DNA from 3 places in the Rheinheimera sp. ATLC3 genome. Region 3 is predicted to be linked to each of the others. Evidence: predicted binding sites of a transcription regulator. Region 3 holds the regulator's gene; each other region holds the start of a gene.
What was found. Region 3 encodes sigma-54, which starts transcription at its own class of promoters, with help from an activator protein. Its sites were predicted from a motif close to TGGCANGNTNCNTGCTT; they were not measured.
Positions count from the first base shown of each region.

Region 1: fliE (flagellar hook-basal body complex protein FliE) is a predicted target of sigma-54. The motif match lies at 1,851-1,867, and genes of this name have one in related genera.
Region 2: AC5SV9_RS17830 (THxN family PEP-CTERM protein) is a predicted target of sigma-54. The motif match lies at 1,347-1,363, and genes of this name have one in related genera.

Region 1 is NZ_CM182103.1:752,665-755,945, forward strand. It holds gene fliF (flagellar basal-body MS-ring/collar protein FliF) at 1-1,454, opposite strand, end outside; gene fliE (flagellar hook-basal body complex protein FliE) at 1,469-1,804, opposite strand; gene AC5SV9_RS03570 (sigma-54-dependent transcriptional regulator) at 1,924-3,281, opposite strand, start outside.
Region 2 is NZ_CM182103.1:3,822,378-3,825,658, reverse strand. It holds gene AC5SV9_RS17835 (hypothetical protein) at 1-340, opposite strand, end outside; gene AC5SV9_RS17830 (THxN family PEP-CTERM protein) at 450-1,277, opposite strand; gene AC5SV9_RS17825 (FAD-binding oxidoreductase) at 1,438-3,063, opposite strand; gene AC5SV9_RS17820 (PEP-CTERM/exosortase system-associated acyltransferase) at 3,084-3,281, opposite strand, start outside.
Region 3 is NZ_CM182103.1:1,827,145-1,830,425, reverse strand. It holds gene ptsN (PTS IIA-like nitrogen regulatory protein PtsN) at 1-283, opposite strand, end outside; gene hpf (ribosome hibernation promoting factor) at 291-578, opposite strand; gene AC5SV9_RS08535 (RNA polymerase factor sigma-54) at 605-2,092, opposite strand; gene lptB (LPS export ABC transporter ATP-binding protein) at 2,145-2,867, opposite strand; gene lptA (lipopolysaccharide transport periplasmic protein LptA) at 2,864-3,281, opposite strand, start outside.

The DNA.
Region 1 (3,281 bases), 1.1 Mb from region 3:
TTGGTATCTTCAGGGTAAATCAGTTTCTTCAGCATTGGCCGCACTATCGCCAGGATCAGCACGATAATAATCAGGCCACCAATGGCAAGACGTACGACTCGCAGGAACCATTCTTCTTCATAGAATGCAGGTGTCGGTGGCTGTACCACTTCATCTTTCATAAAGGGCACAGAGATCACTTCAATCATGTCACCGCGCTGTGCATCAAAGCCGATACCACCTTGTAGCAGGCGACGGATATCAGCCAGCTCTGCCTGAGGCCGCGGCTGTGGTTCACCGTTTTCACCGGCAACGTAGTCAATCGCAACGGACACACTTAAACGCCGGATCACGCCACTTTGCTGGGAGATGTGGCTGATAGTCGTGTCCAGCTCATAGTTGCGGGTCGCTTCTTTATGATTACGGCCAGGAACCACCGGTTTAGCATTAGCGCCGGTGGCCTGCTCCGGAATATTCGAGTTCAGCGGTGGCTGGTTAGACAAAGCTCCCGGGATACCAGCACTTAAACCACCGACACTGTTTTCTTCAATCGTCATTTCGCTGCGAACAGCAGGCAGGTCAGGGTTAAACCGTTTCTGCGTTTGCTCGGTTGCAGTAAAATCCATATGCAGGTCGACCTGAGCAGTGTAATTACCATAGCCCAGCACCGGCATTAAAATTGAGTCAACTTTCTGACGGTATTCTTCTTCACGGGTACGCTGCAGTTCATACTCTTTGCGGGTACGGGCAGAGCTGGCATCCTGAGAGCCACTGTTGAGCAGACGGCCATTCTGATCGGTAACGGTAACTCTTGACGGAGATAACCCCTGCACAGCAGACGCTACTATATCAACGATAGCGTCTACTTCGCTGTCACGTATGACCGTGCCGCCACGCGCCGTAACCAGCACTGTTGCTGATGGCAGCTTTTCAACCCGGGCAAACACGTTTTCTTTGGGGATAGCCAGCAATACGCGCGCCCGCGCCACGCTTTGCAGCTCTTCAATAGTGCGGGCCAGCTGCTGCTCACGGCTGTGTTTTAACCGCTCCATTTCCAGGCGCTGGCTGACACCGAAACCGCTGTCCTGCAACAGAAACTCGGTGCCGCTGGAAGGCTCTTGCGTTAAACCTGCACGTGACAATGATAATTTAGTGCTCTGAAACTTATCCTCAGCAACATAGATCACATTGCCTTCAAGCGTGTAATCAATTTTTTGCGCATCCAGGTGGTCCAGCGTTTTGATTAGTTCTTCAGTAGGAAAGGTGCCCAGCGGACGCATTTCAGGCTGGCGTGCCCACATAATGATTAAAATTGCTATGGCCAGACAAATTGTCAATGCAACGATAAGCGTGATCTGACGCACCAGATCCATACCGCCTAACGAGCCAACAAAACCACTTTTTTGCTCCTGCTGTTCACCACTACTGTAATCGTTACCAGCCAGCGCCAGCTCGGTTGATTGATTTTCAGCCACAACCTATTCCTCCGTTACACTGGCATTGACATAATGTCTTTGTACGCTTCAACCAGCTTGTTGCGTACCTGAACTGTCGCTTCAAAGGCTAAAGATGATTTCTGGCTGGCTATCATGACCTGCGCCAGTGACACATTAGGATCACCAAGCTCAACTGCGGTACGCATTCTGCCGGTTTCCTGAGCCAGATCGTTAACATGGCTAAGCGCACTGGTCAGCATAGAACTGAAATCGCTTTGGCTTGGGTTCACCTGCTCTGTATTTTGCAGCCGCAGCTCAGTGCCAAGCCCTCTTGCCTGGCCCGCCAATGACTGCATTTCTGCATAAAGTGCCTGACCTTTGATGTTCATAGCGTTATCCGTCAAAAAAATGCTGCAACTAGAATTACCTCTAACAAAGCAGGAGTTGTGCCAGTTTTTAACGCAATGAAATATATAGAAAAAACCCTCGTAACGAGGGTTTAGGTAACTCAGACAGGCAGGTCAATACCGCAGTCGCGCATTCTGGCCAGCTTATAACGCAATGTACGGTCGCTTATCCCCAGCTTTTGCGCTACGTCTTTGCGCCGGTTGGCGCAGGCTTTCATAGTGGCAAGGATAATGCGGTGTTCCTGCTCATGCACACTGTGTTTAAAGCTATTACTGCTCTCATCAGCAATATCAGGCTCATCGGCATCTGCCAGTAAGGCAGTGTCCGCCGCAGCCAGCGCAGCAGACTGCGCCATATCGTCCGGCTCCAGCATAATATCCTCTGCTGTTATCGTGTTGCCCTGTGCAATGATCAGCGCCCGCTGTACCACGTTGTCCAGTTCACGCACATTTCCCGGCCAACTATGCTGACTAAGGCGCACACGTGCTTCTGCGGTTAAAACCGGTACAGCTTGTCCGCTGTCAGCACAGTGGCGCTGCAGCAAATGCTCCGCCAGTGGCACTATATCGTCAGGGCGTTGACATAGTGCTGGCCAGATAAGCGGAAACACATTAAGCCGGTAAAATAAGTCTTCCCGAAAAGCGCCTTGCGCTACAGCCTGCTTTAAATTACGGTTACTGGTGGCCAGCACCCGCACATCGAGCTTAATGGTTTTACGCCCGCCCAAACGCTCTACTTCCCGCTCCTGCAATACCCGTAGCAACTTAGCCTGCAGGTTTAAATCCATTTCGGTAATTTCATCCAGCAGGATAGTACCCTGTTGTGCCTGCTCAAATTTGCCAGGGCACGCGCTTATCGCGCCGGTAAAGGCACCCTTCTCATACCCAAACAACGTTGACTCGAGCATATTTTCCGGAATAGCGGCGCAATTTATCGCAATAAAAGGCCCGTTTCTGCGCTCTGATAACTGATGAATGTAGCGTGCCAGTACTTCTTTGCCGGAACCACTGGGCCCGGTGATCATCACACTGACATCAGTCGCGGCAACTTTGCCGCACAGCGCCAGCAGCTGTTTACTGCTATTTGATGCGGCCACGGGTTCAACATTACCTGAGGGTTCAGAGCTGACATAACGGCTGACAGTATTCACTAATACTTCCGGCGAGAAAGGTTTCGCCAGATAATCGATAGCGCCAAGCTGAATGGCCTCTACTGCTGCCTGCACCGTTGCGTAAGCCGTCATCATCAGCACCGGCAATTGCGGATAGCGCTCGCGCAGTGTCTTTAGTAATGTCAAACCGGATACGCCCTGCATTTGTACATCACTGATAACAAGCTGTACCTTATGTTGCTGCAGCAATAATAAAGCCTGTTCGGCACTGTCGGCGGCCAGAACCTGATATTGCGCCAGCATCAGCGTATCCTGCAACGCTTCACGCAAGCCGGCATCGTCTTCGA
Region 2 (3,281 bases), 2.0 Mb from region 3:
ACACTGCATTACCGTCGGGTTTGATTAGAGAGTCATGTAAGCTCGGATCGGTTATGTCAAAATTGACAAACTGCAGGTCGTTGAACCAACCTGAAAAAATCTGCTGGAATTTGGTAAGGTTTTTAATCAGGTCGCGGCTAAGCGTAAAAGTACTGTCGACACTTAACGTTTCGCCTAGTAGCATGGCTGGCATTAAACAGCTGGCAAATGCGGCATCAGCCGCTGCAGGCACTTTGATAACATCACCGCTGAACTTTAGTCGAACAGCCCGGTTATCGGCATACCAGCTCATCAGCACACCGTTATTATCATTCTCTATTTTTAGCGCAGACAGCTCCATTTCAGAAATCCTTTTTGCTAAATCAACTACCCCTTCACTATCGACTCACATTGCCATATGCAGACATAAAAAAGCCAGCATACCGCTGGCTTTCTTTTAAGACACTAAATTACACTTTCTGCCGGCGTAAGCTCAGCATTAACAGGCCCATGCCCAGTACAGCTATAGTCGCTGGCTCAGGAACAGACACTAAACGAGCCTGCACAAATAAATCATTGTCAGAGTTCTCAGCGGTACGCAGTAAGTTGTCTTCAATTAAGAAACCAGAATCTGCATCGCCCCACAAACGGAACTCGATAACGTATTTACGACCTTCAAAGGTAAACTCGATTGGTAAAGGGATACCAGAGATATTGAAGTAGTCGTCACAGGGTACATCAGAAAACTGAATATCAGCATCGCAGTAACCATAAGGGTTGTTTACTGTTTCTGTAAAACTGATACCAAAAGCTGAGCTTGCCTGAGCAACAAACGGGCTCACGATATCAAATACTGTGAACAGGTTTAACTCAGCCAAAGTAACACTACCGCTTCTGACCATACGGTTACGGTGAGTGATCATACCTGTGTCTACCCAACCCGCATCGGCTTCTAACACCCCATCGTATGACGCGATGTCTAATCCGCTGTACTGACCAGCAACCAGAGGGTTACCCCAGTCTACAGATGTGTAGCCCTGCGCAATGCCATCTGCAGCATTGTAAAACTCCAGACCACAACCATTTGAAGCATTGGTTGCGCCTGCAGCACAATCGTATACTGTCTCTACGCCGTTGCGATGACGGGTCTGAGGGGCATAACCGTTATAATTTAAACCGTCAGCTAACCAACCGCTGGATGTTTCAAAAGTAAGACTAAGTGGTGCAGCTGCTGCACTACCCGCAAATAATACTGCACTTCCAAGTGCCGCTACCAAAAAACCTAATCCTGATTTCATGACGCCTCCATTTCTACTTCGACTGCTGTTTATGCATGCGGCAACAACTGCTACATCACGAGCGACAACATGCAGTTATTGCGCCAATATTTTTAATACACTAATAACAATAACTTACGCAAACAAGTGGCGTGAAAGTAGAAACGAGTGTAAAAAATCCCTACACTTTCTGGTCGATAATATAACGGCCTGGAGACAGTAAGTTATTTGCATCAAACATATGCTTCAACTCCTGCAATAGCTGCTCATATTGGGGGGAGCTATACTCGGCTAAATATTGCATCATGCTGATATCAAGCCGGTATGGAAAATACCCATCTTGCAGCAGGTTTTTATATAGCTGGCGGCGACATGCTATCGCTTTTTGGTCCCAGTCAATATTGTCTCTTGAGTGTCGGTTAAAACTGATACTGATAACAGCATCCAAACAGCGCTCACTTAGCAACGTAAAGGTTATGCCGCCTTCAAAATCGAATGATGCCAGTGTTTCAGTTACTGTTTTCTCAATACGCCGCGCGTGCATTCCCTCTGCTGGTGCAACAACAGCACACCAAATCAAACCAACGCCATCCTGGTCTAGCCGATACTCGTTATCTGGTAGCTCTGGCATACGCCAATAAGCACTGGCCAGAAAACTATCACTGGGCTGCCCTTTCATCATCAGATGCACCGGTTTTAATACTGCTAACACCCGTGCCATGTCTCTACGAAGTAGCTTTGACAGTAACCATTGATACTTTTCAATAGCTTGCAATAAGGTATCACTAACAAAATTTAGCTGGGTTGCTTTGCAATGGCGAAATTGTTTTTTTAATGCTGATTTTGCCAGCTTTACCTGTTCTTTGGTGCCATATAACGCACCGGATACATTCCACACGCCAACCTGCCAATGTTTGCGCAACTGCTGCAGTCTTTGGGAAGTAAGCGGATATGCGGATTTTGCAGCATCTTCTGCGGGAAATTGCTGTAAGCCGGGCAGCACTCTAAATGGATTAGCGATATGTGGCAGACTTGTCAGATAACCCTGCCGTTTCAGTTTGCTAAGGCTTTCAACGATATCCTCAAGCATGTCTTGCTCTGTGGAAATATAGAATGCCAGAAAATTCTCTGGTTTTGGCATTAGCCACAGGGTAATACTCAGCACTACGCCCAGATTAGATTGGAAAAATAGTCCGTCTAACGCCGGCCCTAAACCTGGCTGATAAACGCCGGCTGCTTTAGCGCTACCAAAACGGTGCAGACCAGTTCTGATAACCCGACCATCAATTAACATCACCTCCAGGCCGCATACATATTTAACATGTTCACCATAAGCGGTATGGCCAAATCCACGCTCAACAGTATTGCCCACTACACTGCAGCTGGCGCTGGAGCCCGTGCAATCCATCCAATGATGGTCCCCTTGCTGTTTTAAAAAAGCAGCGAGTTCAGCCTGAGTTACGCCAGCCTCAACGGTCACAACACCGTTTTTCTGATCGTAATTACTTATTTTTTTAAGCCGGCCCAGGTTAAGAATCACGCTGCCCTCGCTGACAGGCAGCTGCGAGCCGTATCCCCAGTTTTTTCCTGAGCTCACCGTGTAGAGTTTCTGGTTATGCTGACGGGCTATGCCAAGACATTCTGCCAACTGTTCTTTTTCCGGATGAAGAATTGCCAGCACTTTAGCGCTATATGCAAAAGTCGCCTTTTGCGCATCTTTTAAGCTGGCTGTGTCATCAATAACCTGATCGTCAGCCAGCAGCTGTTTCCACGCAGATAACGCGCTGCCAAAGCCATTTGAAGGCATAAAGAAATCTCAATTGTCGTTTAACTGTAACGAACACCCCAGCCTAATTTCGGAAATTTACGTTTGATCGGACGGGGTTTTTCATTCGGATAAAGCTCTCTCTCAATTGACTCGAGCAATTTCACATAGCCGATCGACAGGTTCTTTCTGAACATTTCGGGGTTAATATAATACGCTGCCCGCTTGCCATGATACTCAACCGGCTCACCAAGTTGTTT
Region 3 (3,281 bases):
TGTCTATCGCGTCAAACGGAATCGTTTCTTTACTGACTACGAATACTAACACCGGCTGAGTGACAGTTTTGAGTTTGCCATGGGGGATCGCAATGCCGCCACCTATGCCTGTAGAGCCTAGTTTTTCCCGGGTCATCAGAGCTTCAAGGATACTGTACTCAGATATGTCTGGCAGGCGCTGATGTGCTAGCTCAGCAATATATTCCAGAATACGTTTCTTGCTGTTAAAAAGAACTGCACTTTTAGTGCAGTTCTCGGTAAGCATTGCGGTTAAATTCGTCATAATCTAATCAGTGTCGGGCTATTTTCTCTTTATGCTTAATGACCTGGCGATCTAACTTGTCTATCAACTGGTCTATGGCAGCATACATATTTTCATCTTCAGATACTGCGAATACTTCAGCACCATTAAGATGCAGCTTAGCTTCAGCAATCTGTTTCAATTTTTCCACGTTTAGGATCACATGTACATTGTTTATATGATCAAAGTGCCTTTCCAGTTTGGCAAATTTACTATCTACGTATTGTTTTAAGGCAGTGGTGATTTCAACATGGCGACCGGTCAGATTGATTTGCATAGACATATTCCTTCTTTTAGGCTTATTTACAGCAAGGTCTTGCGTTGATTTGACGGCGGAATATACAGAGACTCACGATACTTAGCGATGGTACGCCGCGCAACGTTAATGCCCTGTTCCATCAGAATATCGGCCATTTTACTGTCACTAAGCGGTTTGGCCGGATTCTCCGCCGCCACTAATTTCTTAATAAATGCACGAATAGCTGTCGAAGAACATTCTCCACCACTTTCTGTACTCACATGGCTGGAAAAGAAGAATTTAAGCTCAAATATACCCCGGGGTGTATGCATATATTTCTGCGTCGTGACTCGCGAGATTGTCGATTCATGCATGCCAACCATTTCGGCAACGTCATTTAACACCATAGGCTTCATCGCTTCCTCTCCGTGCTCAAAAAAAGCCTGCTGCTGCTGAACGATACAATTTGCCACTTTTAATAACGTTTCGTTGCGGCTTTCCAGACTTTTCAGAAACCATTTTGCTTCCTGCAGATGAGAGCGGATAAACTGGGTATCTGCGCTATTTTTTGCGGTACGCGACATCGCGGCATACTGCTGGTTTATACGTACTTTAGGCATAGCGTCAGGGTTTAGTTCAACCTGCCAACGGCCTTTTACTTTTATCACGCTAACGTCCGGAATAACGTATTGTTGCTCTTCACGAATAACGTCAGCGCCTGGGCGGGGGTTAAGGCTATGGATCAGCCGCATGACTTCCCGTAACTCGTCTTCTTTCAGTTTAGTCACACGCATCAAAGAACGAAAGTCACGGTTAGCTAAAAGTTCTGTATGGTCACGGATCATGCTTTGCGCAGCTGACAGGAAGGGGGTATCCGCGGCAAACTGGCGTAGTTGAACCAGCAAACACTCCTGAATAGATCTGGCACCAACCCCCACCGGGTCGAATAACTGAATACGCTTAATGACGGCTTCAACTTCGTCGGCTTCGATATCCTCTATCCCCAGCGACTCCAGAATCTCCTCGCAGCTGATGGTCAACAGGCCATTGTCGTCAATGGCTTCAATAATAATTTCAGCTATTGCCCGGTCAGTATCCGAGAAGGGCGTAAGTTGCATTTGCCAGCGCAGGTAGTCCTGTAACGTTTCACTGGTTTCACCCTGATAGACAAAATCTTCATCGCTGCCGCTGTTTCCGGCACTTACCGGCGCTGCACTAACCAAATCATCCCAGTTGTTGTCCAGCGGCAAGTCTTCCTGAATATTCTGCTCTGACATCGCTTCACTGCTGTCAGGTTCGCTCGGCTCATAGTTGTCGTCTGCTATCTGTTCTGAGTCGGTAGAGTTGAGTGAGGAAGGATCTGAGGTGTCTTTGGCATCAGCAGAAAAACTGTCATAGTCGTCTTCGGCTTCCAGCAATGGATTGGCATCCAATGCTTCCTGAATTTCCTGTTGCAACTCAATCGTTGACAGCTGTAACAAGCGTATAGCCTGCTGCAACTGCGGCGTCATGGTAAGTTGCTGTCCTAAGCGAAGTTGCAAAGAGGGCTTCATCTACTTCTACCGTTATCCTACTGAATAATGTGTTGAGATTGTTTTTCGCTAACTATAGCCTGAATTGCTCACCGAGGTATACATCACGGACCTTCTGATTTGCCAATACCTCTTGCGGTGGTCCCGACGCAATCAGCTCGCCATGACTGACAATATAGGCAATTTCGCAGACATCAAGCGTCTCGCGCACGTTGTGGTCGGTTATTAATACACCAATACCGCGCTGACACAGATGCTGGATAATCTTTTTGATATCCAGTACTGATATTGGGTCTACGCCGGCAAAAGGTTCGTCGAGCAGAATAAAAGCCGGGTCTGCTGCCAGTGCCCTTGCTATCTCTACCCTGCGCCTTTCGCCACCAGACAGGCTCATGCCAAGACTATGCTTGATATGGCCAATATGAAATTCTTCCAGTAAATCGTCTGCTATTTCTTCGCGTCTGCTGGCACTGAGATCTTTGCGGGTTTGTAATATAGCCAGCAGGTTTTCATATACCGTCAGCTTGCGGAAAATTGAACTCTCCTGCGGCAGATACCCTATGCCCTGACGGGCCCGGGTATGAATGGGGTCGAAGGTGATATCTTTGTCGTTCAGGCTGATATGACCTTTGTCTGATGGCACCAGACCGACAATCATATAAAAAGTCGTCGTTTTGCCTGCCCCATTGGGCCCGAGCAAACCGACGATCTGACCTGCATTCACTTCAAGGCTGACATCTTTAACAACTTGCCGGCCTTTGTAACTTTTCGCCAGGTGCGAAGCAACTAACTTCATGGATTATTCTTTTCCTCCGGCGTAAAAATCGTTGTTACGCGTTTTGACTCGTTACTTTCCGCACTTAGTTGCTGTTTTTCCACGTTATATTTGATAATGGACGCTTTGACAACACTACCGCTTTGCGTCAGCTCTGCGTCTCCACTCAACGTCAGAGTGCGGTTTGACGGCTCATACCGCATTTCACTTGCCGTGGCGGTAACCGGCTTACCATCCGCTAATAACTGAGAATAACTCACGGGTGAACCGGTAGCGATATATACCTCTTTGCCCTTGCCTGCACTGGCATTAATCTCCAGCTGGTCGGCTTTCATCTGTAGTGAGCCTTGTGTAATCACCACATTATTACGATAAGTCAGGACGTTTTCCTGCACTGAAACCAGATTATCGGCATCGATCTGAATTTGTTGGGTG